One region of the Exiguobacterium sp. s80 genome, then DNA from elsewhere that is predicted to be linked to it. Evidence: predicted binding sites of a transcription regulator. Region 1 holds the regulator's gene; each other region holds the start of a gene.
What was found. Region 1 encodes Rex, which represses fermentation and respiration genes when NADH is low (regulators of the CRP and FNR family bind a similar motif). Its sites were predicted from a motif close to TTGTGAAATATTTCACAA; they were not measured.

Region 1 (11,069 bases):
TATCGCGGATGAAGGTCATATCACGAACGTCGCTGTGAAACGTACGGCACGTGGGCTCGGGCTTGGTGAAGGGTTGCTAGAGGAATTGATTGAAGTCGCACGGGAACTCGGTCTGCGGGCAATGACGCTTGAAGTCCGCGTCTCGAATACACCGGCACGTACCTTGTATGAAAAACTCGGTTTTTTATATGCCGGAACACGCAAACGTTACTATCAAGACAATAATGAAGATGCAGCCATCTACTGGTTGGAACTAGAAGGAGACGAGACATGACACAACCATTGATACTTGCTATTGAATCAAGCTGTGATGAGACGGCAGCTGCCGTCGTCCGGGGAGGAACGGACGTCTTATCGAACGTCGTCTCGTCTCAAATCGAGAGCCATAAACGCTTTGGCGGAGTCGTCCCGGAAGTCGCATCACGTCATCACGTCGAGCGGATCACTTATGTCATCGATGATGCTTTGACGGAAGCGAACGTAACGATTGACGACATCGATGCGATTGCGGTTACGGAAGGGCCAGGTCTTGTCGGTGCACTTCTCGTTGGGGTCAGTGCAGCGAAGGCACTCGCTTTCGCGCACGGTAAACCATTGCTCGGCGTCCATCATATCGCCGGACACATCTATGCGAACCGCCTCGTCCAGGAACTCGAATTTCCGCTCGTCTGCCTGATTGCTTCAGGCGGTCATACGGAATTGATTTATATGCCGGAAGATGGTGTGTATGAAGTGATTGGTGAAACACGTGATGACGCAGCAGGCGAGGCATACGACAAAGTCGCACGGACATTGAAATTACCGTATCCCGGTGGACCCCGGATTGACCAATTGGCACAAACAGGACAAGACACATTCCACTTCCCACGGATTTGGCTCGAAAAAGATTCGTATGATTTTAGCTTCAGCGGCTTAAAATCGTCTGTCATCAATGCGGTGCATAATGCAGAGCAACGGGGTGAAGTGATCATCCCGGAAGATTTGGCAGCAAGTTTTCAAGCGAGTGTCGTCGAAGTGCTCGTCGCTAAATCGATTCGTGCCGTCAAAGAGAAGGGTGGAAAACAACTCTTACTCGCAGGTGGTGTCGCGGCGAACAAAGGGTTACGCCACGGATTGACGGAAGCTTGTCAGCGTGAAGGGATCACCCTCGTCATCCCACCGATGCACTTATGTGGCGATAACGCAGCGATGATCGGAGCCGCCGCGATTCATCCCTATCGGGCGCAACGCCAATCGACACTTGCCATGAATGCAGAACCTGGGCTAGATTTAAAGTAAGGAATACGAGAGACATGGGGGAACCAACATGAAAAAAGTCATTATCGTCGTACTTGGTATACTCGTCGTGGTTGCGATCGGACTACAGATTCGCGAAATCGTCGATGCCTATCAAGTCGCTTACAAAGAGGAACTTGTCCCGGATAAGAAAGCAGTCGAAACGAATACGAAACAAGAACCGTTGTACGAAATCGGTCGTGCTGAAGGAGAGCAAACGCGGATCGAGAAGCTGTATGCGTTTGACCGGACGGTAAACGGTGAACTAAAAAATGTCGTTCTCGTCGACCGGAAGTACGGATTGACGAACAAGGCAAGTGACGATTACTTCACGATCGCACCGGGGAAACCGGCGACCGATGCGGAAAAGGAATCCTTCCAGCCGATGGTCGACCGTCTTGACGCGGAGCAAGTACAAGCAGAAGTCATCTCAAAGCACGAAGTAGTCGCAGTCGAGAACAATAAGAAACGCACATTGACGCTCTATAAAGTTTTTTATAAAGATACAGATCAAAAAGAGTACCTCTTCTTCATCGAAAAAGACGGTGGACTGAAGCTAGATCTCTTTAAAAAAGGATATTCGCGTCTTGCGAATTACTAAAAAACAGCCGATTTTCCTCGATGTAACGGAGGAGTATCGGCTGTCTTTTTAATTAACTTCATTTCCATTCGAGCAAACCGTTCAAGTCGTCATAGATGCTGTCGGGGTCGAGGTTCAGTTCTTCGACCGGTAAGCCGGACCGGTTGATCCAGGCCGTCCGGAAACCGAAGCTCTTCGCTCCGGTGATGTCCCATCCGTTCGAGGACATGAACAAGACTTCCTCGCGTTTCAGACCGAGTGTGTTCAGCGCATGCATATAAGCAGCAGGCGTCGGTTTGTATTGTTTGATGTCATCAACGCTGATGATGTGATCAAACAGTGATCCGAGTCCGGACTGTTCGATTAACGGGTCAAGCATATCGTGGGAGCCGTTTGAAAAGACGGCCAATTGTTTGCCGCTCATCTCTTGTAAGACTGCTTCGACTTCGTCGTAATGCGACAGCTCGAGATAGGCCTCCATTAAGGCAGCAATGTTTTCTTCCGTCACATGCAACTTCAATTGTAAGAGGGCATAACGGAGTGCATCACGCGTCACTTGACTGAACGGAACGTATTGTCCATTCAGTTGACGTAAAAAGGAATATTCAAGTTGTTTTTGACGCCAGACTTGGCTGATGTCTGCGCCATGCTCCGGATAGAGTTCTTCTGCTTTGACTTTAACAGCATGAACGTCAAATAATGTACCATAGACATCAAAGACGAGTGCTTTTATTGATTGTGTCATAGTTATCACCTTTCTATTTTCCATGTTATCTTTTAGTAGTTCCCAAAATCGTGAGCGGCTGAAACGCATATTCAATAAATTGCATTAGGTATAAGAAAATCGATTGTTGGGAATTCTATATATACCGCGTTCATATATGCTCAATGAAATGGAGGAAATTATGTCACGCCAACAAAAAGGAGTACGTCTTGCATTCGTGTTACTCGTCATCATCGGTCTGATTTGGTTCAGTCGATCGTATTTAAATGTTAGTCCGACAGACATCAAGGAATGGATTTTATCGTTCGGGATGTGGGCACCGATTCTTTATATCGTCCTCTATACCGTACGTCCGTTGATTTTCTTTCCGGCGTCTGTCCTGTCAATCACAGGCGGACTCGCCTTCGGCGCCTTGATGGGGACGGTCTATACCGTCATCGGTGCTACACTAGGAGCAGTCGTCGCCTTCTTAGTCGCAAAAAAACTGGGTAAGGGATTTATTAAGAACGGTGCCGGAAAAGTCGATCAAATCCAGCAACAGCTCGAGAAGAATGGGTTCATCTATGTCTTAATTTTTCGGTTGTTGCCGATTTTTAATTTTGACTTGATCAGTTACGCAGCTGGACTCTCGAAAGTTCGTTTATTGCCGTTCTTCTTAGCTACGCTGATCGGAATCATTCCCGGAACGTTCGCCTATAACTTTTTAGGGAGCAGTATCGTCTCGAAAGACCCACGAATCATCATTGGTGCAATCATTGTCTTTTTAATTTTGACAATCGTGCCGTGGTATCTTCAAAAACGCTGGAAAGCGAAAAAGAATCTTGGTTAAGCATTACATCACGGGACTCTTCCGACATCGGAAGAGTCCTCTTGTCTGTATAGCGATTGCTTCTTGAATGCGTTCTTTGTTAAAGCGTTAGTTCATGACAAGCTGTTCGACGTGCTTGAAAAATTCTTGTGCAAATGACCGGCAAGCCTGTTGTTTGTCGGCCGTATCCGGGTCAAATTCAATCTTTAGACCAGGTAAGACGACTTGTGCACCAGCTGACGTCAGAGCTTGTTCAAGCAGATCGACGGCCGCACAATATTTCGGATAATCGCGGTCACCGGAACCAAAGGCAGCAGCCGGAATCGCGATTGAACTGGCAGCGAGCTCATCGACGAAGTCTTCTGCTTCATAGGGGAGATCACCGTCGCCCCACGTGTAAGAACCAAGCAGGACGGCATCATACTGCGCTAAGTCGCTTGGATATAGTTGATCGAGTTCTTCCGTCTGCACCTGGCAGCCGTTTTGCTCGAGTTCTGATTTAAGTAAGTGCATGATGTCTTCCGTGTTGCCAGACATGCTGACGAAACCAATCATGATTTTCATGACGTGACACATCCTTTCATGGTAGGACACGACTTCATTCTAAATGAAAAGGATTCTCAATGCAAAAAAGAATAAAAAAAGACACCACATGCCCAGCATGGATGTCTTCTTTTCAGTCAATCTTGTAACTCAGCCCATTCTTCGATCGAACGAATTACAGGCTCAAGCTGACGACCTTTGTCTGTCAAACTGTATTGAATTTTTATCGGACGTTCCGGAATGACGGTCCGGGCTACGATACCTTCCGCCTCAAGTTCCTTCATGCGTTCCGTTAACATACGACCAGAGAGCTCGGGAATCGCATCTTGAATTTCATTGAAACGACAGGTCTTCGTCAAGAGATGACGTAAAATCAAACCCGTCCACTTCTTGCCCAATATTTCAAAGGCATGTTCGACTTTCGGACAAAGGGCCGTCGGAATTAGTGTATTCTCCATCAGCGCTCATCCTTTCTTATATATGTAGTATACCCACTTTGACGCTAAAATACGAATTATTTTACTTATAGTAATAAAAATAACGAAAACAAATCTATTTACTTTTAGTAAGTGATAGTTTAGTATCGATATTAAGTTACTAATAGTAATTAAAAAAACATTAAGTAAAAGGAGTTTTATACATGATGGATTTAGGATTATTTCTGATTCGGTTGATTATCGGCTTAACATTTGCGGCACACGGAACACAAAAATTATTTGGATGGTTCGGTGGACATGGTATCGCAGGGACAGGCGGTTGGTTTGAGTCCATCGGGATGAAGCCAGGGAAAACACTTGCACTGATGGCAGGGATTGCTGAACTGGTCGGAGGATTATTATTCGCCGGTGGATTATTCCTGTGGATTGCAGCCCTCCTGATCATCGGTTCGATGATCGTCGCAATCGTCAAAGTGCATGGGACGAATGGTTACTGGGTGACGCAAAACGGGTACGAATACAACATGGCACTGATCGTCATCGCCTTAGGCGTTGCGATGATCGGAGCTGGAGACTATTCACTCGCAGCACTTATCGGGTGATCGAAAAGGACGGTTTTTATGAAATTTGATGCAGCAGACTTAAGTCCAAAAGAAAACTATAAATTGTTGATCGGCAGCATCATTCCTCGACCCATCGCGTTCGTGACGACCAAAGGTGCAGATGGAGTCGTCAATGCGGCGCCATTTTCCTTTTTCACGGTCGCTTCAAGCAACCCGCCGCAACTGGTCATCGCCGTCCAGCAGACGGAGCAAGGGCAAAAGGATACCGCAAAAAACATCTTGCTGAATCAGGAATACGTCATCCATATCGTCAGTGAAGAAATCGTCGAGGCAGTCAATGAAACCGCGGCACCACTCGCATATGGTGAAAGTGAACTCGAACGGACGAATTTGACGTTAGTCGATAGTGATTTGATCGATGTTCCGGCTGTCGCAGAAGCGAAGATCCGCTTTGAATTGAAGCTGACGAATCATCTCGAACTCGAAGGGGCCAACCTCTTGATTGGGGAGATCGTCCGGTATCACGTCGCGGATGAACTCGTCGAGTCGTTCCGGATTGATCCGGATGGTTTAAAAGCGATCGCCCGTCTCGCAGGTAACGACTATGCGAAAGTCGGAGACATCTTTACGATTGCCCGACCGACGAGCTGAAGGCGGATCGACGAGTAGGACTAGTATTTTTTAGAAGCAAAAAGGCACGTCCCGAACGCGGGACGTGCCTTCAGCGTATAGCCAAACTCTTATAAATCACGAAAATTTTACATGAGGATGCTGTCAGTTCACGCTTCCCTGTCTCGCCTCGTCTTCAAAGCGGCAATCTTCCGCGCCGCTACAGCAGAGCTGCAGGGTCGCGACCGATTGCTTTTCGCTTTAAAAGCGATTCGAGACGGATTGCGCTCTAAACCGTCTGCAATCTAAAAAGCGTCACGTTTCGTTGACTCCTACGGGAAAAAGTGCGTTTTTATGTCGGACAACTGAAGAAGTTACTCTGCATGGTGACGTTTTTCGTACTGGAAACCATCGAGTAAAAAAAAGAGAATCGCCAGTGCCCAAATGCCGAGACAGCTGATCAAAAAGGCGACGAGCGGTGAAACGGCTCCGTAATAGCTGATGATTAACGGGTCATTCAGTTCAACGAACATCTGGGTCGTCAGCAACGTACAGATTAATCCGGATAAGAGGCTGATGAAGAGACCACTCCACGTCTTAATCACGAGGCCGATCATGCACGAGATGAGGATGAACAACAGGACGACGGCATTAAAGGCATCCGGCCGGATGAAGGCCGACACGTAGTCGGCATACATCGGAACGAAATAGAGCACCCCGGACAATAACCCTTGAACGAGGTTGATGACATAACTTTTCGAGCGCATTAGTGGAAACTCTCCCATCGTTCCATCAGTTCGAGGAGGTCCGTATCAATCTGATCCCGTTCTGCCGATAGCGCCGTCGCCTTCGGAATATCGTTGAAGACTTCCGGTTCGCAAAGCAGTTGTTCGATTTCAGTTGATCGAGTTTCCAGCCGTTCGATGTCTTGTTCGAGTTGTTCGAGCTGTTGTTTCTTTTTTCGTTCTTCTTTTTGCGCATCTTTGTCGATGCTTTTCGAAGCAGCGACTTTGATTGCTTTTTCTTCCTCTGCTTCGAGGCGGGCGATTTCTTCTTTCTCGGCCTTCTTCTCCATATAGTAAGAGTAGTCGCCGAGATAATCCGTCACACCGTCCGGATTCATCTCGATGACGCGTGTCGCAACCCGGTCGATGAAGTAACGGTCGTGGGAGACGAACAGGAGCGTGCCTTCATAGTCGACAAGTGCGTTCTCAAGCACCATCTTCGAATCAAGATCGAGGTGATTGGTCGGCTCATCGAGAATGAGGACGTTCGTTTTGCGTAATTTTAACTTCGCGAGGGCGAGGCGTCCGCGCTCGCCGCCGGATAATTCATGAACGAGCTTGAAGACATCATCACCACTGAACAGGAATTGACCGAGGACGGACCGGACTTGTTGTTCCCGCATCAACGGCCACTCGTTCCAAATTTCATCGATGACCCGGTTGCGGTCGTTGAGCTCGGCCTGCTCCTGATCGTAGTAGCCGACGGAAACGCCGGTCCCGAAACGATGTTCACCGAATAACGGTTTAATCCGGTTGACAAGAACTTTCAGTAACGTCGATTTTCCGATTCCGTTCGGACCAACGAGCGCGAGGGATTCGCCGCGTTGTAAGCGGAACGTGATGCCTTTTGAGACGGCTTCTTCATAGCCGACCGCGAGTTGCGTGACTTGTAACACATCGTTCCCACTTTGTTTTTCAATCGGGAACGACAGGACGGTGCTGCGTTCATCCCCATCCGGACGATCAATCCGGTCGACTTTTTCAAGACGTTTGCGGACGCTTTGTGCGCGTTTCGTCGTCGTCGCCCGTGCGATGTTACGCTGGATGAAGTCTTGCATCTTCGCGATGTCTTCCTGTTGCTGTTCGAACTGCTTCATCTCTTGTTCATACAGTGCTGCCTTTTGTTCCAAGTACTTCGTGTAGTTGCCGGTAAACTTCCGGCAGACGTTCCGTGACAGTTCATAGACGACGTTGACGACCTGGTCGAGGAAGTAACGGTCATGGGAGACGATCAAGACCGCTCCACGGTAACCAGCCAGGTAACTTTCGAGCCAAGAGAGTGTATCGATGTCGAGGTGGTTCGTCGGCTCGTCAAGAATCAACAGCTCAGGTGCCTGGAGCAACATCTTCGCCAGTGCGAGTCGCGTCCGTTGTCCACCGGATAGCGTCTGGATCCGGCGTGAATAATCGTCCGGATAAAAACGCATCCCGTGCAGGACGGAGCGGATGTTGGCTTCGAACTGGTAACCGCCGGCGTCCGAGAAGTCATGTTGGGCCTGATCGTATGTTTTCAACAGACGGTCGTAAGCAACAGCATCATTCAAGATATGGTCCATTCCCATCTCAATCTCCATCCGACGGAGCGAACGTTCCTGCTCTTGCAGATGCTCGAACACGGTCAACATTTCATTCCAAATCGTTTCATTCGACTCAAGACCACTGTCCTGGGCGAGGTAACCGATTTTCACTTCCTTACTCTTCATGATCTCACCAGAGTCATGACTGAGCTCTCCGGCGATGATTTTTAAAAGTGTTGATTTTCCGGCACCATTTCGTCCGACGAGCGCAATCCGGTCCCGCTCCTGCACTTCGAGTTTAATATTGTCTAAAATCGGCTCAACACCGAATGATTTTGATAGTTGGTTCACTTGTAAGAGAATCATAAAAACATCCATCCTTCCACCCTTTAGTCTATCATGAAAAAAACGCAGGAGTCCCGTGGAATATATTATTTGTTAGTCTATGTGAAGTGGTTTACAATCAAAGAGAATAGAATTCTTTGCATTGATTTGGGTGCCACGTCAGAACGTGGCCGAAGGGGGAACTGCAGTATGAATGGGCCAGACACAAAAATACCACAAGCGACGGCGAAACGACTGCCGTTATATTATCGTTTCATTCAGAGTCTTTATAACTCAGGCAAGCTGCGCGTCTCTTCAGCAGAGCTCAGTGAAGCGGTCAAAGTCGATTCAGCGACGATCCGCCGCGATTTTTCCTACTTTGGGGCGTTAGGGAAAAAAGGATACGGTTACAACGTACAACATCTATTGACGTTTTTCCGAAAGACACTGAATCAGGATGAAGTCACGAATGTGGCACTTGTCGGGGTCGGACATCTCGGAACGGCGTTTGCAAATTATAACTTTTTAAAGAATAATAGTACTCGGATAGTCGTTGCGTTTGATGCGGACGAAAACAAGGTCGGAACAACGACGCAAGACGTTCCTATCTATCATGTCTCTGACATGAAAGAGCAAATCGAAGCGAACAAGGTTGATGTCGCCATCTTGACGGTCCCATCCCAGTTCGCACAGTCAGTAGCGGATGAGTTAGTTGAGTATGGTGTGACCGGAATCCTGAACTTTACACCGGCGCGGTTGAACGTACCGGCCCATGTTCGGGTCCATCACATCGATTTGTCGATCGAGTTGCAGTCACTAGTTTATTTCATGAAGCATTATTCGCAATCAGCTGAAGGAGTGAAATCATAATGGAAAACCTTATTCCATCAACCATCGCGTTCATCGGACCAGGGAGCATCGCTTTAATCGGTGCCGTCGCGTTGATCATCTTCGGACCGAAAAAATTACCGGAGCTCGGTCGTGCTGCCGGTCAGACGTTAAAAGAGTTCAAGAGTGCGACACACGGCATCATGGACGATGATAAAGACAACAAGGATGAATCGAAAGAGAAGTGATTAAATTATGGCGATTGATCAAGAACAGAGTGTGACATCGCATCTAGACGAGTTGCGCAAGCGGATCGTCTGGTCACTCATCATCGTCGTCGTCTTGTTCGCCGCGGCCTTTCCGCTCGTCCGACCGCTCGTGCGTTTTCTGCAGTCGGACCTGAAAGAGCTCGGCATCGGATTGAATGCCTTTAATGTGGCCGATCCCCTGATGTTGTACTTGAATTTAGCGTTCATCATCGCGGTCGTCCTGGCTTCACCATTTTGGATGTACCAGCTATGGGCGTTCATCCGACCCGGTTTATTCGAACAGGAACAAAAAGCGACCTTGACGTATATTCCGGTCACGTTTTTCTTATTTTTGTCCGGAATCGCGTTCTCTTATTTTTGGTTACTTCCGTTTCTACTCAAAGTATCGACGGAACTTGGGCAAGAGCTCGGCATCGAGCAAGTCATCGGGGTCGAAAACTATTTCAGTTTCTTAATCCGGCTGACGATTCCGTTCGGTGTCTTGTTCCAACTGCCGGTCGTGACGATGTTCTTGACCCGTCTTGGACTCGTGACGCCATTGTTCATGCGGAAAAATCGGAAATATGCGTACTTTGCGCTGTTTGTCATCGCGGCTTTAATCTCTCCACCGGATGTGACGTCACATCTGATGATTTCGGTACCGTTGTTCGTCCTCTATGAAATCAGCATCATGATTTCAGCCCGGACGTACAAAAAAGTACTGATTCTTGAGCAACAGGCGGAGCTTAAGAGACAAGCGGATTTGATGCGTGAGTTGAATAAGTAACAGTCTCCTCTCGGTCGTTTCGGCGACGGAGAGATTTTTGTTTGGAAGCGCTCTTTTTATATTGAAAAAGTGAATCGATATGGTTTATACTGATTACAAGAATATGAGGGGGCTTAGCTCAGCTGGGAGAGCGTTTGGCTGGCAGCCAAAAGGTCGTCGGTTCGAGCCCGATAGTCTCCATATGTACATCACTTGGCATTTGCCGAGTGGTGTTTTTTGTTATAGTGGTGGCGGCAAAACAGAAGCTTACAGCCTGGATGATGTTGATGAACCGATTGAAGTCGTTTTCTGTGTTTATCCTTTTGAGGGAATGGGAAATTTCTTAATAGGTAATCAAGAGGGGGAAGCATTATGAATCCATTTACGACGTTAATTGCCTTCATCGTCGGCTGTCTTGTTCTGTATCTCGGAATCCGTGATAAGAACGGTTGGTTGATTGGTGTCGCGCTGATTCCGTTAGCAATTGTTGCGTATAGCGTCATCTATCTCATCATTCAAGTTTCAGCCTAGAAACTCCTTTTTTAAGGAAGTTTCTTTTTTTTTGAAACATAACTGGTAAACTGTAAGTATATGACAGTATAGACAGTTGAAACGAGGGAGGGCATTTCAGGATGGAACAAACGCTCCGCGAGGAACGATTACAGGCGTTGACGGTTGCTTATATCGAAAAAAATCAATTGCAGAATAAAAGTTGGGTCATCGCTGCCTTGATGGCGACAGCAGGAACGTTTACGGAAATCTTCAGCACGACCATGTACTTGAGTCTGTTACCGCTTGTCTTTCTCGTGTTTGATCTCCCGTTTCGACTCGAAAAACGAAAAATCCTGGCGCGCTATCTCTCAAGCGACCAAGTGACGAACCAATCGTTGCTGTGGCTCGGGATTCAATTCGTCTTGTACGGTTCGCTGTACACCGTGATACTTGAGACGAAAGAGATGTCGATCTGGAAAATTGCCCTTTGGATGCTGATCATCCTCGCACCGGTCTATTACGTTACGGACTGGTTGTTTAAAAAGATTGCCCGGTCAGGCGATCCCGACT
Region 2 (11,069 bases), on a different contig from region 1:
CCCTATACAATCCATCTCTTGACGATTACCATTTTTTTATTCCGTCTTTTGGATATTGAACATTTCCGTTCACAAAAGCTTTTAATTCTTGATTCATTGACACTTTTTACTGTCGCGATGATTGCTGGATACTTGACAATTTTTAAATACATCCCCGAATACACAAGAACGTTCGCGGAGCAGCTCAGCTGGGATATCTATTCATTCTTGACCATTCTCCTGACTCTTTTCTTTTTTTTACTCTATGCTTCCGGTTTAAAAAAACCGGTCTCGTTGTTCGCTTTTAGTTTTTTAATGGGTGGAACGTTTTTATTAGGTATGATCAACTTTTTATTTTACAGCTTTTTATTGAACGATTTTACTTTTTACGCAATGCTTTTATTACCGCTCTATCCGCTGAGTAGCTATTTTTTCATTAGTTTCCTAGTAACTTGGCATTTACCGATCATCGCTAAACAACAATTATTGTTACTTCGGATTGAACAAATTCTTCGTCCTTCTTTTTCATACATCTTACTATTACTGTTAATTACCTATGTCACGTTTTCACCTGTCACGACACGCTTCTACTTCATCACAATCGCGACCACTTTTTTACTTTTCTTAACGCGGCAGCTTTTTTCTTATCGCGAAAATGTACGCCTTTTACGAGAAACGACTTCGCTACAAGAAAATTTGGAAACCATCGTTTCACAGAAAACGGAGTTACTTCGGTTACGCGAACAAGAATTCAAGGCACTGTTCCTCTCCTATCCGCAAATGGTACTTGAAGTAAATCAAGCGAGTCACATTCTATCCGGAAATCCTGCAGCCATTCGAGAAGGATGGATGGAGAAGTCATTGAAAGACGAACAGGTCCGTCTTTTCAAACAAGTAATGGAGGCGCTACATGCCAATAAAGGGGTCCCTTCCTTATCAAAAACGTTTTATATCCCCCATGACGAAGAGGACCTCATCTACACGATGACGTCGATTTGTATAGCCGATCAAGAACGTGTCTTTATCATTTTATCCGACGTCACAGAAGATGTTCGCCAAGAACAATGGTTGGAGAAATTAGGAAATCATGACGCTTTGACCCGTTTACCGAATCGGCGCTTTTTTGAAGAACAATTGCAGACTCTCCTCCCTACCATACGACATGGATCGTTATTGTTTGTTGATTTAGATGGTTTTAAAGCTATCAATGATACGTACGGGCATGATGCTGGAGATTTATTACTTCAAGAAACCGCAGGCCGGCTACAACAACTAATTCAAGGAGAGGAGCTTGTCGCCCGTTTAGGAGGAGACGAATTCATTTTATTCACCGTTCGAGACGAAGATGAGACGACTGCATTTGCGAGTAAGTTGCTCGCATCACTCAATGAGCCGTTTTATATTAAAGATCAAACGATGTCTGTCACACCGTCCATCGGTATTTCGCTTTATCCGAGTGATGGAAAAAGTTCGAATGTCCTTTTGATCCGTGCAGACGAAGCCATGTATCACATTAAAAATACGAACAAAAATAATTTTCAGTTCGCCGCTCAACTAAAACGCAACTAGGAGGAAACGCATATGCAACGATCCCCCTACTTCATCAGATGGTTCCCTTCACTACTAATCATTTCTTTGATTTTAATTCTCTATTCATACACGCAAGGCTCATTCATGAACCACCTTGTCGAACAAATTCTAGAGTACTTGTCATTTCTTTTAATCGGACTTTTCATCCTCATCGCCTATAAAAAAGAACGGTCACTCGTCGTGCCAAGACGAAAATTTTGGATCATCGCCTTCATTTCACTTATCTTCTCGCTAGCTGCTTCGATTTTTGAAACCATTAACTTATTCAGTAATACGCTGTCTTTTCCGAACAGTTATAGCTTAATTTGTTTCTCCATTTCGCACTATATATTTTTAATCGGACTTTTTTACCGGATTGCTTCACAAAAGAGTTTTTCACAACATCTGCTTGCATTCGTGGATGCTCTAATCATCGTCGTTTTTTTAGGACTTGCTGCTTTTCATACATTAAGCGAACTGGCCGACCCGACAGCTAGTACGTTCCCGTACGATATGATCGTCGTCCTCAACACTTCACTCGGATTGTTTGTTCTCTTCTACTTCTTTTTTGTTCAAGAAACACACTGGGTTTCCCGAACGACGTTATCTCTATTATTCTTTTCACTGTTCATTCGTGGCATGTATGAAGTATCTGCTGTATACTTTCCAGATTTCACGGAACAATATTTAGTCTTTTCTCCTGTATTGATTCGTCTTGTTCAAAGTGCAGCAATCTTATGGCACCTTGATCACATCACTGAAGGTAAACAAGCGTCTCCTGTCGTTCAGAGAACTTGGCTGCCTTTGCTCGCAATTCCACTATTTTTACATTATGTCATCGAACTCGAAGGTAAAAAATTTGATGTGTTCATCATCTTATTGTTACTAATCATTCGACAAATCATCATCGCTCGGCAACATACGTTGCTCGTGCAAAAGTTAAACGAGCGAAACGAACAGTTAGCCGAACGCATCGAACACCGGATCCGGCAAATCAAAGAAAGTGAGCAACAAGTCCTGCCACTGTTTTCAAGTCATCCTGATCCAATCATCCGTTTTGATCAAAACGAAACAGCGACGTATGCCAATCTTGCGGCTCAAGCAACGTTTAAGCTTTCTGCCTTGTCAATCGAAGTACCCACTCACTCAGTCTTACATCTTCAGTCTTCCTTACAGCTTGATTCCAATCGTTATCTCGATGAATCTAACCGCCAATATGAATTAACAAAAATCCCCATCCACATCGCTTCAAAATCGGCCGGTCATTTCTTAGCCTTACACGACGTAACAGAACAAAAGGAGCGGCAGCAACGGATTGAATACCACGCGTTTCATGATGTTTTAACTGGTATCGGTAACCGTCGTTCGCTCGAACGGACATTCTTATCGATTGACCAGTCCGTAAACTATCTGGCGTTACTTGATTTAGACGGTTTTAAATTAGTCAACGATACGTATGGGCACGAAGCTGGTGATTATGTCTTAATCGAAGTTGCTCGTAGAATAAGTCTAGACCTCGAACGCGAAGAGTCAGTTTACCGGCTGGGTGGTGATGAGTTCGCCTTGCTAACTTCAGCGAAAGATGAACTTTCACTCCGACGTCGCTGTAAACATTTCTTACAATTATTGCGTCGCCCTTATGTTTATAAAGGGCAAACGTTACATGTCTCGGCCAGCATCGGAGTCGCTCCATTTTTCGAAAACGATGATTTAGAAAGTTGGCTGAAACATGCTGATCTCGCCATGTATCGCATCAAAAACCGTAAAAAAAACGATATTGCGCTGTACCATCAAGATTTTTAAACGAACAAACGTCCATTCACCCTAGCTTAGGATTGAATGGACGTTTGTTTTTTGCTGTTATGCTTCAGGTCGTGGTGCAATGTTTCCCTCTTCGATATCGAGTAATAAGTCAATCAACTCCGCACAAAATTCAGGATACTGACGCAATAGTGCGTCGTCACCGACTTCATCGACAAAATCAGCTAAAAGAACACGCACTTCAGGTACAAGTGCCCGTGCAACCTTCATATAGGCGATTGCGAATCGCCATTTGCCTGAAATGTAGAGAAGTTTGCCGACTAACAGATCGCCAACCGCAACGTCAATCTCTGTCAAATCGGTCTGATACGTTTGTTCCGACATGATGTCGAAGACGCCGTCTTCTTTTACAAGGAAAAGCGACGGAACAGGATCGGCCAGTCCTCTTAAGGCACGATACAGACTTTGAGACATGTCTTCTTTGACTTGTTCTAAAAAACGACCATGCGGTGTTTTCCCTTGTTCATCGGTCTCATAAAAAATGGCCCAATCGACGAACAAGTCTCGGAATAACTCAGCATCTTTTAAATACCAACGTCCTTCCGTCGCGATTTCTTCGATAAATGCGACCCAATCGGTGCTTCGAGCAGTGGCTGCTTCTTGATATAAAGTTTTGAGCGCTGTGTTCATCTCTGCTTCGGATACAGTCGTCGGAAACGGGATAATCTTTCGCTCACTTTTCATCGTGTTGGTCCTTTCCGGTGTGGTTTCGCCGGACTTTTAAGCGCTTCCGGTTCCGTGACTTCACGTTTTGGAATCACTTCCCCGCCATAAATCTCCATCGGTTCAATTTCCACACCCATTTGTTTCGCTAATGCTTTCAGGTGTTTCAGATCATGATCCGTGACGAGCGCAAGGACCATACCGGACGCGTTCCCACGCCCTGTTCGACCTGAGCGGTGGACAAAATCATCAAGGGATTCCGGTAAATCATAATGCACGACATGCGTGACGGCATCAATGTCCAGACCGCGTGCAGCAAGCCCTGTCGTGACGAGTAACGGAAACTCTCCCCGCTTATATGAACGTAACGTCTCCATCCGTTCTCTTTTCCCTTTTTCGGCATCTAAAATCCGGTATTTCAGCGAAAACTTGCTTAATTCACCGTTTAACGGACCGAGGAAAGAACGGTTGTTTATGAACGTCAACACTTTGACCTGTTGCATATTAGACAAACGACGCAACATTTCCGGTTTCAGACGACGGGATGTTTCGATGTAACCGAACTTGACTTGCGTCGTCTCCGTCCGTTCAACTCGGATGACTTCTGGATCATTCGAAAGTGTCCGTCCCCATGCTGCTGTCCGTTCAGGCAATGTTGCTGAAACGAGTGCTAACTGGCGGTCACGAAGCGCACTGTTCGCGATGCGCGTCGCTGATGCACTCATTCCACTTTCGTAGATTTGATCAGCCTCATCTAAAACAATCAATTTTACTTTATGCATCTTCAACTTTTTTGAATCAATCAACTCAACTAAGCGTCCTGGTGTCCCAACAATAATTTGTGGTTTTTTCTTGAGACGCTCATATTGACGTTTTAATTCAACGCCACCGATGAACGCACCTGACTTAATCCCGCTTCCTTGGGCAAATAATTGGATGACTTGATGAATTTGCATGACCAGTTCTCGTGTCGGTGCCGTAATCGCGACTTGAACGTGTGGTTCATTCGGATCGATGCGCTCGAGGGCTGGAATGACATAAGCGAGCGTTTTCCCAGTTCCTGTCGGCGCTTCGACTAAGACATCTTTCCCCTCACGGATTAGAGGAATGGCTTGTTCTTGAACGGGCATCATTTGTTCAAAGCGTGCTCGTTCCCACGCTTCATTAATAAAAGGTTTAGTAAAATTCATAACGTATCTTCTCCTACTCTCTTGTCTATCATTCTGTTACATATTCGAAACGATCATCGGTTTCAGTTTTAATACCGCGTAACGTCTGCGTATATTCATTTCCAGAATCGATTAACCGAATATGAAAAACGATTTCTGTCTCATTTTGTTGATCTGCACTTAACACTTCGAAACCTTGCGCCATTCGATCTTGCAGCTCAACAGCAAGTGTTTCAAAACCAGCAAGTACAGGATAAGTTGCTCTGACATCGATTGGGCGTCGAACTAATCGTGCGAGGTACTTCTGGTCGTAACCGATAAAGTCCTCGAAATCAAAATCATCTTCAAACCGGAGCCAAAACCCGTCGTCTTCAAACTCGGTGATCATCCCGATCCGTTCTGTTCCTTCAGTTGATACTTTTAGGGAAACCCAGTCCCCTGTTCGATAGTCTGCTTGCTCTTTTAATGGCGAAAACTCCATTCACTCCACCTCCACGTTCTATATTCCCTTTTTCATTGTCAACGATACGTCCTAAAAATACAAGGTAGCGCCGCGTGACTTTTATCACACTAGCTTCTGTCTCTATCCATTCCACTACAAATTAATGATACAGCTACAGAAAAATCCTTTCACAGCAGTCTTTTTCTGTTTTTCGAACACGGGACACTGACTGATACAATTTACTGTGAAGTAAGTCATAGCAACACTTTTACATTTGTTAAAAGATTCACATATACGTAAAACCTCTATCCCGAATTGTTTGTTACACTATTCACATAAGAGATGTATTAAGAACCGCTGACCTTACTAATGAAGGAGTGTTGATGATGTTACTTGAAAAAACACAAGCATGGCAACGATTCGAAGGTGGAGAATGGATGGAAAAGATTGATGTCGCTGATTTCATCCGGCGCAATCGCTCAGAATACACAGGAGACGATCAGTTCCTCGCCGGTCCGACCGATGCAACCAACACGTTATGGCAACAAATCATGCAGTTAACAGAAGAAGAACGAATTCGTGGTGGTGTCTATGCCGTTGATGCTGCGACTCCATCTTCAATTCTTTCGCACGGTCCAGGTTACCTCAATCCTGAACTCGAAAAAATCGTTGGTCTACAGACCGATGAACCATTCAAACGTTCGATTCATCCGAACGGTGGTATCCGAATGGTCAATGATGCCTTAGAAGCGTATGGTTTTAAATCAGATGACACTGTTACACAGATTTTTAGCGAGTACCGTAAAACGCATAATCAAGGGGTTTTCGATGCGTATACGCCCGAAATGCGTGCTGCCCGTAAAGCCGGTATCATCACTGGACTTCCTGATGCGTACGGTCGCGGACGGATCATCGGTGATTACCGTCGCGTCGCCCTTTATGGAACAGCTCACCTCATTGCTGCAAGAAAAGCGGATTTGAAAGCACACGGTGGATTTTTATCAGAAGCGATGATTCGTGATCGCGAGGAGATGAACGAACAACTCCGCGCCCTTCATGAACTGACAGAACTCGGTAAACGTTACACATGTGACTTATCACGACCAGCTGAAACGGCCCAAGAAGCATTCCAGTGGGTCTATCTTGCTTATCTCGCAGCAATCAAAGAACAAAACGGAGCAGCGATGTCGCTCGGTCGCGTTTCGACCTTCCTTGATATTTATATCGAACGTGACTTGCAAACGGGTCGGTTGACAGAAGAGAGTGCACAAGAACTTGTCGACCACTTCGTAATGAAACTTCGCATCGTCAAGTTTCTTCGGACACCCGATTACAACGAACTCTTTTCCGGTGACCCAACGTGGGTAACGGAATCAATCGGCGGTATGAGTGAAGATGGTCGCTCGAACGTCACAAAAAGTTCGTTCCGCTTCTTGCAGACACTCGTCAACCTCGGTCCGGCACCTGAACCGAACTTAACCGTTTTATGGTCACCAAAACTTCCACGGGGCTTCAAAGATTTTTGTGCGAAGATGTCCATCCTGTCTAGTTCGATCCAATATGAAAATGATGACTTGATGCTTCCGATTTATGGTGATGATTACGGGATTGCTTGTTGTGTCTCAGCAATGAAAATCGGTAAACAAATGCAATTCTTCGGCGCCCGGGCGAACTTAGCAAAAGCCTTACTCTACACGTTGAACGGTGGCGTCGACGAAAAACTCAAAATTCAAGTCGCCCCTTCTTCCGACTTGATTTTAGATGACGTGCTCGATTATGAAACCGTCATGGCCGCCTATGATAAACAATTGGATTGGTTAGCTGAGCTCTATGTCAATACACTGAATGTCATTCACTTCATGCATGATAAATATAGTTATGAGCGCATTGAAATGGCACTCCACGATCCTGAAATTTTACGGACGATGGCTTGTGGGATTGCCGGATTATCCGTTGTCGCCGATAGTCTGTCAGCGATTCGTTATGCTAAAGTCACACCAATCCGAGATACGGATGGCATTACAGTCGACTTTAAAATCGAAGGCGATTTCCCGAAATTCGGAAATAACGATGATCGTGTCGATCAAATGGCCGTCGATCTCGTCGAACTCTTTATGGAAAAAATCCGGAAACATCCAACGTATCGTGATGCTTTACCAACCCAATCTGTTCTGACGATCACGTCAAACGTCGTGTACGGTAAAAAAACCGGGAATACCCCCGATGGTCGTCGTGCTGGCGAACCGTTCGCACCGGGAGCAAATCCAATGCACGGACGTGACACACGTGGTGCAGTCGCTGCGTTGACTTCTGTCGGCAAATTACCTTATGAGCATGCCTTAGATGGTATTTCCTACACGTTCTCAATCGTTCCGAAAGCACTCGGAAAAGATGAAACAACACGTATCAACAATACAGTCGGTCTACTTGACGGCTATATGGGCGGTACGACTACCCGTGGTCATCACTTAAACGTCAACGTGTTCGATCGCGCCACTTTACTCGATGCGATGGAGCATCCTGAACTTTATCCACAGTTGACGATTCGTGTATCGGGTTATGCCGTCAACTTCATTAAGTTGACACGCGAACAACAAATCGATGTCATCAACCGTACATTCCACGGTGCACTTTAACTTCTCTGAAAGGACTTGATCACTATGACTTACGGGACGGTTCACTCTGTCGAATCTTGTGGGACTGTCGATGGTCCCGGTATTCGTTTCATCGTCTTTACGCAAGGCTGCCCGCTGCGCTGCCAATATTGCCACAATGCGGACACCTGGGAATTCGATTGTGGTCGAAAAGTATCACCGGAAGAAATCATCAAAGAAGCGAACAGCTATCGTTCCTTCTTTGACGCAACGGGTGGAGGGGTGACCTTCTCCGGTGGCGAACCGTTGGCTCAACCCGAGTTTTTAGAAGCCTCGCTGCGTGAAGCAAAACGAAACGGCTTGCATACCGTCATCGATACAGCAGGTTCGGTCGTCCCGAAAAACCTGGATCAAATCCTAGACTATACAGATCTCGTCTTACTCGATATCAAGCACATCGATGATGCGACGTGCCGGATTTTGACCGGGCGAAGTAACGTCAATACACTAGCCTTCGCAAAATTGCTCGCAGAACGAAACATTCCCGTCTGGATTCGCCATGTCCTTGTCCCCGGCGTGACGATGACGGAAACGTTTTTACGGCAAACAGGTGAATTCATTCGAACACTCGGAAATGTCGAACGGGTTGAAGTCCTCCCCTATCACCAATTAGGTGTCTATAAATGGGAGGCACTCGGGCTCGAATATGCGCTAAAAGATGTCTTACCGCCTACCGCGGAGGAAACGTTTGCCGCGCAAGATTTACTCAACTCGTACTTGTCATGATTGATGTGACTTGATAGACTGAACACATAGTCTATGAAACGGAGGTACAATACCGAAATGAAGCAATCACTCGCTAACGTCTAATGATGAATGAACTCATCACTTTCGCAATCGCTTGCGGATGACTGACGCTACGAGTCTGCTCAATTTCGGTATTTCCCTATTTCAGGTGGATACCTTCTTTGAATTGCACTCCCGCACACCATCCGTACGCTCAGGATGGTGTGTTTTCATTTCATCTCAACCGAAATGAAACAAAGGGAGCTGAGCTTATGCCAACTGAAGTATTATCCATCCATGATTTACAAATCGATTTTGCCGGGCAGTGTCTTTTCCACGATGTCACGTTCTCCATCCGCGACGGCGAACACGTCGCCTTGGTCGGACCGAACGGCGTTGGAAAAACGACGCTCTTGCGCGCCATCCTAAAAGAAATCATCCCGACGACCGGGACAATCCATCGCACGTATGACCGGATCGGGCTCTTAGCCCAACAAATCGAACCCTCGACAAGTGTAGCAATTCAAATCGTCGAACAGGCGGATGTAACCCGTTACGACTTACGTGAACGTGCCTTAACCACTGAAGCCGTGGCCGACTACCAGGCTGCCGTTGACGCAGATGCCTTCACGCTCGAAGCCGATGCGAGGCGTGTCCTGAAAGAAGTTCAACTCGAGCAATCTCTTTGGTTTCAGCCTTTGAACACACTGAGCGGCGGCGAACAGACCCGGATTCAACTTGCATGTCTACTGTTGAAGAAACCGGACTTCATCCTGCTTGATGAACCGACCAACCATTTAGATGAAGACACACTCGAGTGGCTCGTCGCGTGGACGCGTCAAACGAAGACGACGATGCTCTATGTTTCACATGAGCGTGCCTTTATCGATGCGACGGCTGACGCCGTCATTGAATTGACTGAAGCAGGAGCGGCACGTTACGAAGGAAACTATGAGATTTACCGTACGTTAAAGGAACAAGAACGGACTGCACAGTGGCATCAATATGAGAAGCAAGAACGAACACGAAAAGAACTCACCCGGATGATTGGTCAATATCAAAATTGGCATCAAAAAGCGACGGCTAGTGCAAGTGAACGAGATCCGTACGCGAAAAAAAAGGCTGCAAAACATGCGACAAAAGTCAAAGCAAAAGAAAACCAGCTCGAACGCCTACTGGAACACCGGGTCAAAAAACCGGAAACGCCGTCCCACGTCCATGTCAGATTCGAAGCAGAACATTTTTTAGCGAAACGTCTCGTTTCAGTCGATGCTCTCTCATTCGACTATCCGCATCGCCGGCTCTTTCAGGATGTGTCGTTCTCCATCCAGCGTGGCGATCGAATCGCGTTGATTGGTCGAAACGGTTCTGGGAAAACGACGTTATTACGTCTTTTACTTGGAGAATTGGTGCCATCTGCCGGTATCATCAAACGGCACCCGACTTTAAAAGTCGGTTACTTTTCTCAAGTTCTATCCACTTTACCGAATACCGGCACACTACTTGATGCCTTGCTTGAGACGAGCGAGATTTCGGAAACAGATGCCCGGACACTACTCGCGTGCTTTTTATTTCGGCGGGAGACCGTCTATAAACCAATCGCTGAAGCGAGTATGGGCGAGAAATGCCGGATTGCCTTTTTACGCCTCTATTTTTCCGGCGCGCATTTACTCATCCTCGACGAACCGACGAATTACCTTGATCTTGCGACACGGGAACAAATCGAAGCGGCACTCGAAGTTTTTCCCGGTGAGTTGCTGTTTGTTTCCCATGACCGTTATTTTACCGATCGTTTATCAAACCGAACGATTTCCTTGACCGGTGACTTCACAGTCCATCCTGTCGGAACAAAGGCTTTACGGGAACAACGTGCTTCTGATTCGGATGGAATCCGGGCTGACTTACGGCGTTTGAATGAACTGACCGGTGAAATCGACTTTGATGTGTAATTGACGGAAGTCACATCACGAACTGATTTTTAGCACGATGATAAAAGCATGCTAACTTAAAAAGAAATACGGTACTTTTCCATGCGCCTCCCACATG
Region 3 (11,069 bases), on a different contig from region 1:
CTTCTGATTACGAACGAAAGCCTTGCCTCCGTCGACCGGAAGCAAGGCTCTTTTGAATTGCCATGATTTTTTTCTCTGTTATACGCCTTCGTACGCAAGCTCCATGATGTTCCGAAGTTCCGTCACGAGCGGCATTTTTGGATTCGCTGTCGTACATTGATCTTCGAATGCATCGACGGCCATCTTGTCGAGTTTTGCTTCAAAGTCGGCTTTTTTGATGCCTTGGGCTTTGAATGACATTTTGATGTTCAACTGTTGTCCGAGTTCTGTGATCGCTTGGATTAGTGACTCGACACCTTGTTCCGTCGTCGCTGCCGGTAGTCCGAGATAACGCGCGATTTCTGCGTACCGTTCATCAGCGATGAATGATTCATATTTCGGGAACGAAGCGAGTTTCGTCGGTTTCGCTGCATTGTAGCGGATGACGTGTGGCATCAGAATCGCATTCGTGCGACCGTGTGGCGTGTGGAACTCCCCACCGATTTTGTGCGCGATCGAATGGTTAATCCCGAGGAAGGCATTGGCAAACGCCATTCCGGCCATCGTTGACGCATTGTGAACTTTTTCGCGTGCTTCGGCATCGTCACCATTCGCATAAGCGCGTGGCAAGTAGTCGAAGATCATCTTGATCGCTTTTAGCGCCAGTCCGTCCGTATAGTCGTTCGCGAGGACGGAGACGAAGGCTTCTGTCGCATGTGTCAAGACGTCCATTCCGGTGTCCGCCGTGATTGATGCCGGGACCGTCATGACGAATTCCGGATCGATGATTGCGACATCTGGTGTTAATGCATAGTCAGCAATCGGATACTTGACGTTTTTCTCTTTGTCCGTGATGACGGTAAACGGTGTGACTTCAGATCCTGTTCCGGACGTCGTCGGAATCGCGACGAACTTCGCTTTGTTACCGAGCGCCGGGAATTTATAGGCCCGTTTCCGGATATCGAGGAACTTTTGACGTAAGTTCGAGAACGTTTCGTTCGGTTGCTCGTAGAAGAGCCACATGCCTTTCGCTGCATCCATCGCTGATCCGCCACCGAGGGCGATGATCAAGTCCGGTTTGAAGTCGCGCATCGCTTGCGCTCCTGTCTGAACCGTTGCAACCGATGGATCCGGTTCGACTTGGTCGAAGATCCGGTAGCTGACGCCTGCCGGTAAGTTGCGGATGACTTTATCCGCGTAGCCGAACTCGACCATCGCTTGATCGGTGACGATCAACGCACGTGAGACATCTTGAATCGATTTCAAGTATTGAACTGAATTTTTTTCAAAGAAAATCTTTTCCGGTACTTTGAACCACTGCATGTTCACGCGTCGTCTCGCCACCTTCTTGACATTGAGTAGATGTTTCGCCGTTACGTTTTCAGAGACGGAGTTTTTCCCGTAAGAGCCGCAACCGAGTGTCAGTGATGGTGTCAATTCGTTATACAGATCACCAATCCCACCGTGTGCTGACGGGCTGTTGACGAGAATCCGGCAGGCTTTCATCCGCATTCCGAATGCCGTCATCAAGTCGTCATTCGTCGTGTGGATGACTGCCGTATGACCGAGGCCACCGATTTCAAGCATCCGTTCGGCGACATGGAACGCATCTTCCGTTGACTGGACGCTATACGCACCAAGGACAGGGCTTAGTTTTTCGTGTGAGAGTGGTTCTTCTGAGCCGACTTTTTCAAGTTCTGCGACGAGCATGACGGTGTTGCTCGGGACGTCGATGCCGGCTTTTGCTGCGATCCAGGTTGCTGGTTTCCCGACGATGTCGGCATTGACGGCACATGTATCGGTTTTGATGACGAGCGCTTCGAGACGTTTTTTCTCATCTGCTGTACAGAAGTAGCAACCGAGTGCTTCCATCTCCGCCCGAACTTCCGCGTAGATTTCCTGATCGATGATGACTGCTTGCTCCGATGCACAAATCATGCCGTTATCAAACGTTTTGGAGAGGACAAGGTCACTGACGGCACGTTTGATTTTCGCTGTTTTTTCGATGTAACACGGGACATTCCCCGGTCCGACACCGAGTGCCGGTTTTCCTGTTGAATAGGCTGATTTGACCATGCCGGCTCCGCCGGTCGCAAGGACCATCGCGATATCCGTGTGGTTCATCAAGACTTTTGTTGCTTCGAGTGACGGTTGTTCGACCCACTGGATACAGTCACGCGGTGCGCCCGCTTTGACAGCCGCGTCACGTAATGTTTTCGCTGCTTCGAGTGAGCAGTTTTGCGCTGACGGGTGGAAGGCGAAGATGATCGGGTTTCGTGTTTTAATCGCGATCAACGCTTTGAACATCGTCGTTGATGTCGGATTCGTCACAGGTGTGACGCCACAGACGACACCGACCGGTTCTGCGATATATGTTAGTCCGTTTTGAACATCTTCTTCTAAGATGCCGACCGTTTTTTCTTCACGGAGACTGTTATAGATATATTCTGTCGCAAACATATTTTTAATCATTTTATCTTCAAAGACACCACGTCCTGTTTCTTCTACGGCGAGTCGTGCCAGTTCAACGTGACGTTCGAGACCGGCAAGCGCCATGTCACGGACGATCGTATCGATTTTCTCTTGATCAAATGTTAATAATTCTTGTAATGCGGTTTGACCTTTTGCGACGATTTTATTGATCGTTTGTTCGACAGGTGATACGTCTAGTTTGATTTTTTCTTTGACAGCCATGTTTGGTTTCCTCCCTATTTTGGAACGAATCTGAGTCTGCATTTCCTTACTAGATGTTAGGAATGCCAAGCTGATATTCAATAGTTTGTGCTTTCCTTCACAAATCAATCATACCGCCTTTTTGATGATTTGTGCATGACCATCCTGTGAACTATTTCACATCATTGAAAACGTTCTCATTCTCAAAAGGTGTTGTCGGACAAGGCATCCTTTTTGAATCCCTCGCCTGTGACTTTTCTCACAGGACCTGTTTTCTTTGCTTGTCTGACGGACGAAACATCGTGTAATCTATTAAAAGATACATATTTATTTGTTTTGAAGGAGGAAGTTTCATGACAATCGTCAACCAAATGCTTGCGTTCAACGAACAATTCGTCGAAGAAAAACAATACGAACAATTCATCTCGGATAAATTCCCCGATAAAAAGGTCGTGATCTTAACGTGTATGGATGCCCGCTTGACGGAACTCCTCCCGCACGCGCTCGGTCTAAAAAACGGCGATGCGAAGATCATTAAAAATGCCGGGGCCGTTCTGTCACACCCATTCGGTTCCGTCATGCGCTCGATCCTCGTCGCCTTGTACGCACTCGGTGCAGAAGAAGTCATCGTCATCGGTCACCACGACTGCGGCATGAGTACGATCGATCCGGCAAACATGATTGCCGAGATGGAAGGACGTGGCATCAATCCGCAAGTCTTGCAGACACTCGAAGCCTCCGGCGTTGACTTGAAGCAATGGTTACGCGGATTCACGTCAGTCGAAGAAAACGTCGGCCATTCCGTCGGTCTGATTAAAAACCATCCATTGTTACCACCGGGCACGAACGTCCATGGACTCGTCATCGACCCCGGGACAGGGAAACTCGACCGCGTCGATTGCTAAACTTGTCCTTATATAGTAGAAAGAAGGTACGACCGACACCGGTCGTGCCTTTTTATGTTTTTTTCTTGACAGCAAAAAGAACGGTCTGTATGATACTTTAGTATAGTACAGTGATACCAAAAGAAAGCGTGGTTTTATAGTTATGTTCAATGCTGTTGTTTTAGCCGTTATCCTTTTATTTGTCTTAGCCATCTTCCGTGTCCACATCGTCCTCGCGATGGTCATTAGCGCTCTCGCCGGTGGTTTACTCGGCGGTCTTGGTTTAACGAAAACGATCGAAAGTTTCTCAGGCGGTCTTGGAGCCGGCGCAGAAATTGCCCTCAGTTATGCCTTGCTTGGTGCGTTCGCCGTCGCCCTGTCGAAAACAGGTTTGCCGGACGCCCTCGCACATAGCTTGATTGCTCGCTCAAAAGGAAGTGCCGATGCGACGTCGGTCAAGAAGTTAAAAGGGTTCATCATGTTCGCGATTTTATTACTCGCAATCAGTTCACAAAACGTCTTGCCGATTCACATCGCCTTCATTCCGATCATCATCCCGCCGTTACTCGGTCTGTTTAATGATTTGAAAATTGACCGGCGCCGGATGGCCATCATCATGACGTTTGGTCTCGTCACACCGTATATGTTTTTACCAATCGGTTTCGGTGATATCTATCTCAATCAGATTCTGTTACCGAACTTACAAGAAAACGGGATGGACACCGCTGGCGCATCAGTCATCAAAGCGATGGCGATTCCGGCGCTCGGGATGTTGTTCGGATTGTTACTCGGTTTATACAATTACCGGAAACCGCGTGAATATGAGATGCGGAACATCGCACCTGACGATTACGAGATTCCCGTCGTCACGAAATCCAAATTATTACTGAGTTCAATTGTCGTCATCGCGACGCTCGTCGTCCAGTTGACGACGGAATCGATGATCATCGCAGCGACGACCGGCCTCCTGCTCTTCCTCGTGTTACGACTCGTCCGCTTCAGCGAAGCAGACGATGTCATCACACGCGGTATGCGGATGATGTCGTTCATCGGATTCGTCATGATTTCAGCGAATGGCTTCTCAAACGTTTTACGTGAGACAGGTGATATCGAACCACTCGTTGAAAACTCAAAATCGTTAATGGGGGATTCGCAGCTCGTCGCTGCCTTCGTCATGTTATCGATCGGACTTCTCGTCACGGTCGGAATCGGTTCAAGTTTCTCGACGATTCCGGTCATCGCCGCCATTTTCGTCCCGCTTTGCATCCAGTACGGATTCAGTCTCGAGGCGACGATTGCCATCATCGGTACAGCCGGTGCACTCGGTGACGCCGGTAGTCCGGCAAGTGATTCGACACTCGGACCGACGAGCGGATTGAATGCTGACGGACAACACGATCACATGCGTGAAACGGTCATTCCGACATTTTTACACTACAACTTACCATTACTGATTTTCGGTACGATTGCTGCTGTCATTCTTTAATGAAGAAATCATCTCGTTTTAACGACGGGGTGATTTTTTTCTTTCCATTTTGCGTGGACTTCTCTAAAATGAAGGGATGAAGTGCAATTAAAGGAGTGTGGAACGTGTTATCTAGCGTCGTCAATACCGTCTTACTATATTTAGCCGACTTAGGTTATGTCGGAATCGCGCTTGGCTTGATGATTGAAATCATCCCGAGTGAGATCGTCTTATCCTATGGTGGGTTCATGATTTCTCAAGGGACGATCGGCTGGCCACTCGCTATCGTCGCCGCCGTCATCGGTGGATTGTTCTCGCAATTGTTTTTGTACTGGTTCGCCCGCTACGGCGGTCGTCCCCTCATCTTGAAGTACGGAAAATATGTATTGATCACGGAACACCATCTTGATCTCGCGGAACGTTGGTTCGTCAAATACGGACAAGGTGTCATTTTCGGGGCACGATTCATCCCCGTCGTCCGCCATGCGATCTCCATTCCGGCAGGTCTCGCCAAAATGGATCAAACAAAGTTCTCAATCTACACGATTCTCGCGATCATCCCGTGGTCGATTTTATTTCTCTATCTCGGTGAGACACTCGGAACGAACTGGCGCTCGATTAAAGACGTCGCCGCTCCCTATACGAACGGCATCTTAATCGCAGCGGTCGTCATGATCGTCTTGTACGTCGCCCTCAAGAAACGCCAACGTACGACGTAATCCGTTTACAGCCTGTCCTACTGCGACAGGCTTTTTTTAAAAGGAGTGATTTCTATTGGAGACATCAAAAACCGTAACCATGCATCTGGATCGTGTCACTGCCTCACATATCCGTGGAACGCATATCGCGACGGGACTGACGATTGCCGGTCATATTCTACTCGTCGAACAAATCTACGATGAAAAACGGCACCGTCCTTTCTTGCATGTCCATCGGATTCATGACCAGTGGCGCAATACGATCATCATCGCCCAGGAAGACGTTGAATTCAGTTATGTCGAATCGTTTTCCGACGGACGGATCCTGCTCGTCGCCTCGCGTTGTGATGACGATGTCGACGGATCATGGTTACCGAATGCTTTTATTTACGATCAAGTCGGTCATCTGATTGACAGTTATTGTCTAGATGACGGAATTCAAAATGTCCAAGTCGATGAGCGTGACCACATTTGGGTCAGTTATTTCGATGAAGGCGTCTTTGCTGACGCCGCGACCAATTCAGTTGGGTCGTTCGGCCTCGTCGCTTTTAACGACCAGGGGAAAGTCGTCTTTAAAAATCGCGACTATCCCATCGATGACTGTTATGCAATGAACGTCTCGTCTGCGAATGATGTCTGGTTCTTTTATTACTCCGACTACCGGATCGTTCAACTGCAAGGAGGAACGAGTCAGGCGTTCCACGCACCGAAACGGCCGTTCACAGATTTTGCTATTTATAAGGACTATCTCGTCTCGACGGATAATACGCAGACCCACGTCTTACAGCAACAAGGAAAACAGTATGTCGAGCAAGGACAGATGTCCTTCATGTCGGAGCAGGATGAATGCTTGTCCGGAACCATCAAGATGCGAAAGAATCAAATTGTGTTGACGACAGATACACGTCTTTATACAGGAAAATTAAATGATTTAAGTTTCAGAACAGTATAAAACACCTCGAATTCGAACAGTTTTTTTGTTCGAATTCGAGGTGTTTTTCATTATTTTTTGAGTGCTCCCCGCGCGTTGAGTGCCGCAAATACAACCATCGCAAGACTGAGAACAGCCGCGACAAGCACCCCTTGCGTATAGACACTCCAGTCAATCGTCTCACGTAGCAAAACGGCCCGCATCCCTTCCATGATGTAGGTCGTCGGGTTGATCGTCGCAGCAATCTTTAACCATTCCGCCTCAATCAATTCTTTCGGGACGAATGTCGTCGATAGGAAAATCAACGGGAAGAACAACAATGTTCCGGCTTGCGCCGCCTGTGCATTGCGTGTTTTCAAGGCGACTCCGACCGAATAGCCGGCAAAGGCGAGTCCGAAGCCGAGCGCAAGGATGATCGTCAAGAAAAATCCGGCGGCTCCGGCTGGAATCGATAATCCGAGTAAAAAGCCCATGCTGAAGATTAACAACGTCTGGACGAACAACTGTAACATCCCGGCAAGCATCGGTCCAAGGACGATGGCTGTCCGCGAAACCGGCGTCAACAGCAAACGTGCGAAGTAACCGCTCTCGATATCTTTGACGAGCGCCTGCCCGGCACCCCCTGCCCCGCCGACTGCACCAGAGACGATTGAGACCGGCAAGATGAAGTTCAAGTAATCAACGCCGCCGAACTGGGGCAGACTCGAGATGCCGGATAATCCGCTCGTATAGACGAGCAGGAAAAAGACGCTGATGATTAAATTCGGGATGAATGAGAACGGATTCCGTAACGTCACGAGTAAACTGCGTTTTGTCAAAATCAAGGTTTCCCGCCACATGTCACTTGTCCTCCTTATACGCTTGACCGGTCAACTGAATGAAAACATCATCGAGTGACGGCTGTTTGACGGCAAGCGATCGTGCTGTCAGCTGATGGTCATCCAAATAGCGGACGACTTGTTTGAGCGTCTCTGTTCCATCCGACGGCAGGAGAACGGTCTCTTTTTCAATCCGTCCCGAAAATGCCGCTCGAAACGCTTCACTGGCGGATTCGTCTTCAAGGACAACTTCAATTCGTTCAGCTCCGTTCATCGCTTTCAGTTCTGCCGCTGTTCCTTCGGCGATCAACTTACCGTCATTGATGATCGCGATCCGGTCCGCCAGCTGATCCGCTTCTTCCAAGTATTGTGTCGTCAAGAAAATCGTCGTCCCGTATTCTTCATTCAAGCGCCGGACTTCCGTCCAAATCTGTAACCGGCTTGCCGGATCAAGACCCGTCGTCGGTTCATCGAGAAACAGGACGGTCGGTTGGTGAACGAGCGTCAGTGCCAAGTCGAGCCGCCGCTTCATCCCGCCGGAATACGTACCGGACCGGCGTTTGCCATCTGCTGCTAAACCAACAAGCTCCAATAATTCATGGGCTCGTTCGACTGCTTTCTCTTCGGAAAAACCAAACAATTTACCTTGCAGTACGAGCAACTCCTGCCCCGTCAAATCATTATCGATACCTGTTTCCTGCAGAGCGACGCCGATCTGGAGCCGGACGTTTTTTTGATCGCGTTCGATATCGTATTGATTAATCGTCGCGTGACCGGACGAGACGGCAATCAACGTCGTCAGCATTTGAACCGTCGTCGACTTGCCGGCACCGTTCGGTCCAAGAAAAGCAAAAATCTCTCCTTTTTTTACGTGAAACGATATCTGGTCGACTACTTTTTTCCCGTTGTACTCCTTCGTCAACTGCTCTACTTCAATCACGGTCATCCGTCCTTTCTGCGCTAAGACCATCTTTACGTTGCTTCATTACCTTTACCCCCTTTTCCTTGTTTGCACAACAACGGGCAAACCCCAAATGGATTTGCCCGTTGTTTTGATTCGTTATACCACGTCGTGTACGACCGAAGCGACACACCACTTGTCTTTTAATTGCGCAATCCGTTGTTTTCCTTCATAGGAGTTCATCCAAAGATTCATGACATCCAGGACTTCCGTTTGCCGATCTTGAATGAGATAACTTTTTTCGGCCGGAATCCATTTTTCCTTAATTTTCGGGGCACCTAACCGGACATCAAGCGATGCGTAATAAATCGCTTCGACGGTATCCGTGATCATGACATCCACTTCTCCCGTTGCGACTGCCGCCGGAATTGCCAAATTATCCGCATACATGACGATATGCGCCTGATCGAACGTCTGCCGGACAAACTGTTCATTTGTGCCGCCCGGATTCAAGCCGATTGTCACATCGGGACGATTGATTGTTTCGATTGATGTCAACACATCGAGATCGGAAGCGCGGACAAGAGGTGTCTTTTGAAACGATAGATAGCTTTTCGTGAAGTCGCCGACGATCTCCCGTTCGATGTTCTTCGTGACGCCGCCAACGACCATATGGAATTTCCCGGCACGTAAGTCACGTGTCAGCGTCCCCCATGTCGTCGGGACGAATTCGACTTCCAATCCGGCTTTCTCGGCAAACGAGCGGATGACGTCGATATCAAACCCTTCATATTGATTCGTCTGACGGTTCAAGTACGTAAACGGTTTATAATCCCCGGTCGTCCCGACGACGATCTTTTTCGTCGTGAAGACGTTTTGTTTCCCGACACTGAACGGACCGGTGACATCTTTTAATCGTGTTGCTGCCAATAGACCAGAAAGCAACAGACTTCCTCCAAGTGCTAATCCTCTTTTATTCACTCTGCTCGCTTCCTCTCTCTGTCTGACGCTTTTTTCTGTGTAATACTCAAAACAGTATCATATTGCGTTATGTTATCCAAGATTTTTTTGATTATTTCGTCAAATCGGTTCCATTCGATGCGTTGTGCCAAGCCCTCTCGATTGCATTCCGGCTTACCGTTCTTCCATAATAAAAAAGAATCAATTAGCGAAATGGAGGAATGTAAGATGAGTAAAGTATTCATTATTGGAGCGAACGGGAAAGTAGGACGGCACGTCGCCAAACAATTGAGTGACTCAACTCATGAAGTCCGCGTCGGTCTTCGGTCACCTGACCAGTTTTCTGACTTTGAAGCACTCGGACTGACTCCTGTCCTGCTTGATCTCGAGCAGAACATGGCATCGATCCAGGACGCACTCGGAGATAGCGACGTCGTCATCTTCTCAGCGGGATCCGGCGGACACACCGGTGCCGATAAAACGATGTTGATTGACTTAGACGGTGCCGCTAAATCAATTGCGGCAGCAGAGCAACAAAACGCGAAACAATTCATCATGGTCAGTGCCTTGAACGCCGACTCGCCGGAGACTTGGTCTGACAGCATGAAACCGTATTATGTCGCAAAACACTACGCCGATCGGTTGCTACGTGCCAGCAAACTCAACTATACGATTTTGCGTCCCGGCGGTTTATCGGACGACGCCGGAACAGGTGCCGTCACGACTGATCCATCTGATGCGGAGACAAAATCGATTGCCCGCGAAGATGTCGCAACCGTCATCGTTGCTTCAATCGGACAAGAAGCGGTATCCCGTCAAACGATTACACTCCTCGAAGGCGATACACCCATCGCTGACGTATTTGCATAAAACAAAAAACGAGCGACCCCGATTCCGGAGGTCGCTCGTTTTTTCATGACGCTTGTTTCACTTCAACGATGTGTGCTTGTTCGCGACGGATTGCCGTTACAATCAACGTAACGCCTAACGTCACAATTAAGATCATTACCAGGTTAAAGGCATACTGCGAGATATCTCCATCAAAGTAAATTAATCGTGTCAGTCCTGCGACTGCATTCGGGACGGGAAGAAACTGACCGAGCGACTGATAGAACGGTGCGAGCATCGATGGTGGCACGATATTTCCTGCCGTCATCAACTGGAACGGAATCAACGCGACGTTGACGAGCGGTGCGATTGGTCCAAATATCGCAAAGTTCATTTGCGTGACACTGATACAGGCTGCTGTTAATAAGACTTGGAATCCCCAGACTTTTAAAAAGGATGCTGCACTATCCGAGAACAAGAAGGCAATCGTCACCATGACGAGTGGAACGACGACAAGAACGATGCCATGCAACAATTGTTTACTCCAAAAGAGCGACCACTTTTGATGTTGCTTCTGAAGAATTTGTGTGACGAGATTAAACTGAATCCCCATCGTCATGACAGCGATGTAAATGACGAAGCCAAGGATGATCGGTAACATCGACGTCGAGAATTCTGACACGTGATGTTCGATGATGATATCGGATGTGAACGGGACGTCTCCATTCAGTTGATTGACGATTTGTCCCGCTCCCTGTTTCAAGATTCCATTAGCAAACTCTGCATTGGCCTGATTGACGTGGAACGTCAAGCGCTGTTCATTCGTCAAATCCGCGACGAGGACCATTTCGACATCCCCCTGGTCAAGTTGCTTCAGTCCAGCTTCTGTTGAATTGACTTGCAAGACGGTAAATGGACTTTCAGCTTTAAAC

Region 2: a site for Rex is predicted at 5,918-5,935, ahead of pflB (formate C-acetyltransferase). Genes of this name have one in related genera too.
Region 3: a site for Rex is predicted at 2,818-2,835, ahead of adhE (bifunctional acetaldehyde-CoA/alcohol dehydrogenase). Genes of this name have one in related genera too.

What each region holds. Positions count from the first base shown of each region.
Region 1 is NZ_JACSMP010000009.1:118,077-129,145, reverse strand. It holds gene rimI (ribosomal protein S18-alanine N-acetyltransferase) at 1-274, shown strand, start outside; gene tsaD (tRNA (adenosine(37)-N6)-threonylcarbamoyltransferase complex transferase subunit TsaD) at 271-1,278, shown strand; gene KNP94_RS13975 (hypothetical protein) at 1,307-1,876, shown strand; gene KNP94_RS13970 (haloacid dehalogenase type II) at 1,935-2,600, opposite strand; gene KNP94_RS13965 (TVP38/TMEM64 family protein) at 2,761-3,408, shown strand; gene KNP94_RS13960 (flavodoxin) at 3,496-3,951, opposite strand; gene KNP94_RS13955 (winged helix-turn-helix transcriptional regulator) at 4,068-4,388, opposite strand; gene KNP94_RS13950 (DoxX family protein) at 4,571-4,969, shown strand; gene KNP94_RS13945 (flavin reductase family protein) at 4,988-5,581, shown strand; gene KNP94_RS13940 (hypothetical protein) at 5,699-5,848, shown strand; gene KNP94_RS13935 (hypothetical protein) at 5,914-6,306, opposite strand; gene KNP94_RS13930 (ABC-F family ATP-binding cassette domain-containing protein) at 6,306-8,207, opposite strand; gene KNP94_RS13925 (redox-sensing transcriptional repressor Rex) at 8,376-9,035, shown strand; gene KNP94_RS13920 (twin-arginine translocase TatA/TatE family subunit) at 9,035-9,241, shown strand; gene tatC (twin-arginine translocase subunit TatC) at 9,249-10,028, shown strand; tRNA gene KNP94_RS13910 (tRNA-Ala) at 10,136-10,208, shown strand; gene KNP94_RS13905 (hypothetical protein) at 10,380-10,538, shown strand; gene KNP94_RS13900 (hypothetical protein) at 10,640-11,069, shown strand, end outside.
Region 2 is NZ_JACSMP010000005.1:48,886-59,954, forward strand. It holds gene KNP94_RS10490 (GGDEF domain-containing protein) at 1-1,548, shown strand, start outside; gene KNP94_RS10495 (GGDEF domain-containing protein) at 1,561-3,351, shown strand; gene KNP94_RS10500 (hypothetical protein) at 3,409-4,053, opposite strand; gene KNP94_RS10505 (DEAD/DEAH box helicase) at 4,050-5,222, opposite strand; gene KNP94_RS10510 (hypothetical protein) at 5,251-5,682, opposite strand; gene pflB (formate C-acetyltransferase) at 6,030-8,279, shown strand; gene pflA (pyruvate formate-lyase-activating protein) at 8,304-9,023, shown strand; gene abc-f (ribosomal protection-like ABC-F family protein) at 9,296-10,972, shown strand.
Region 3 is NZ_JACSMP010000001.1:550,763-561,831, reverse strand. It holds gene adhE (bifunctional acetaldehyde-CoA/alcohol dehydrogenase) at 79-2,673, opposite strand; gene KNP94_RS02840 (beta-class carbonic anhydrase) at 3,006-3,557, shown strand; gene KNP94_RS02835 (Na+/H+ antiporter family protein) at 3,700-5,022, shown strand; gene uptA (undecaprenyl phosphate transporter UptA) at 5,127-5,720, shown strand; gene KNP94_RS02825 (hypothetical protein) at 5,776-6,651, shown strand; gene KNP94_RS02820 (ABC transporter permease) at 6,702-7,469, opposite strand; gene KNP94_RS02815 (ATP-binding cassette domain-containing protein) at 7,471-8,418, opposite strand; gene KNP94_RS02810 (transporter substrate-binding domain-containing protein) at 8,509-9,330, opposite strand; gene KNP94_RS02805 (SDR family oxidoreductase) at 9,538-10,179, shown strand; gene KNP94_RS02800 (ABC-2 transporter permease) at 10,223-11,069, opposite strand, start outside.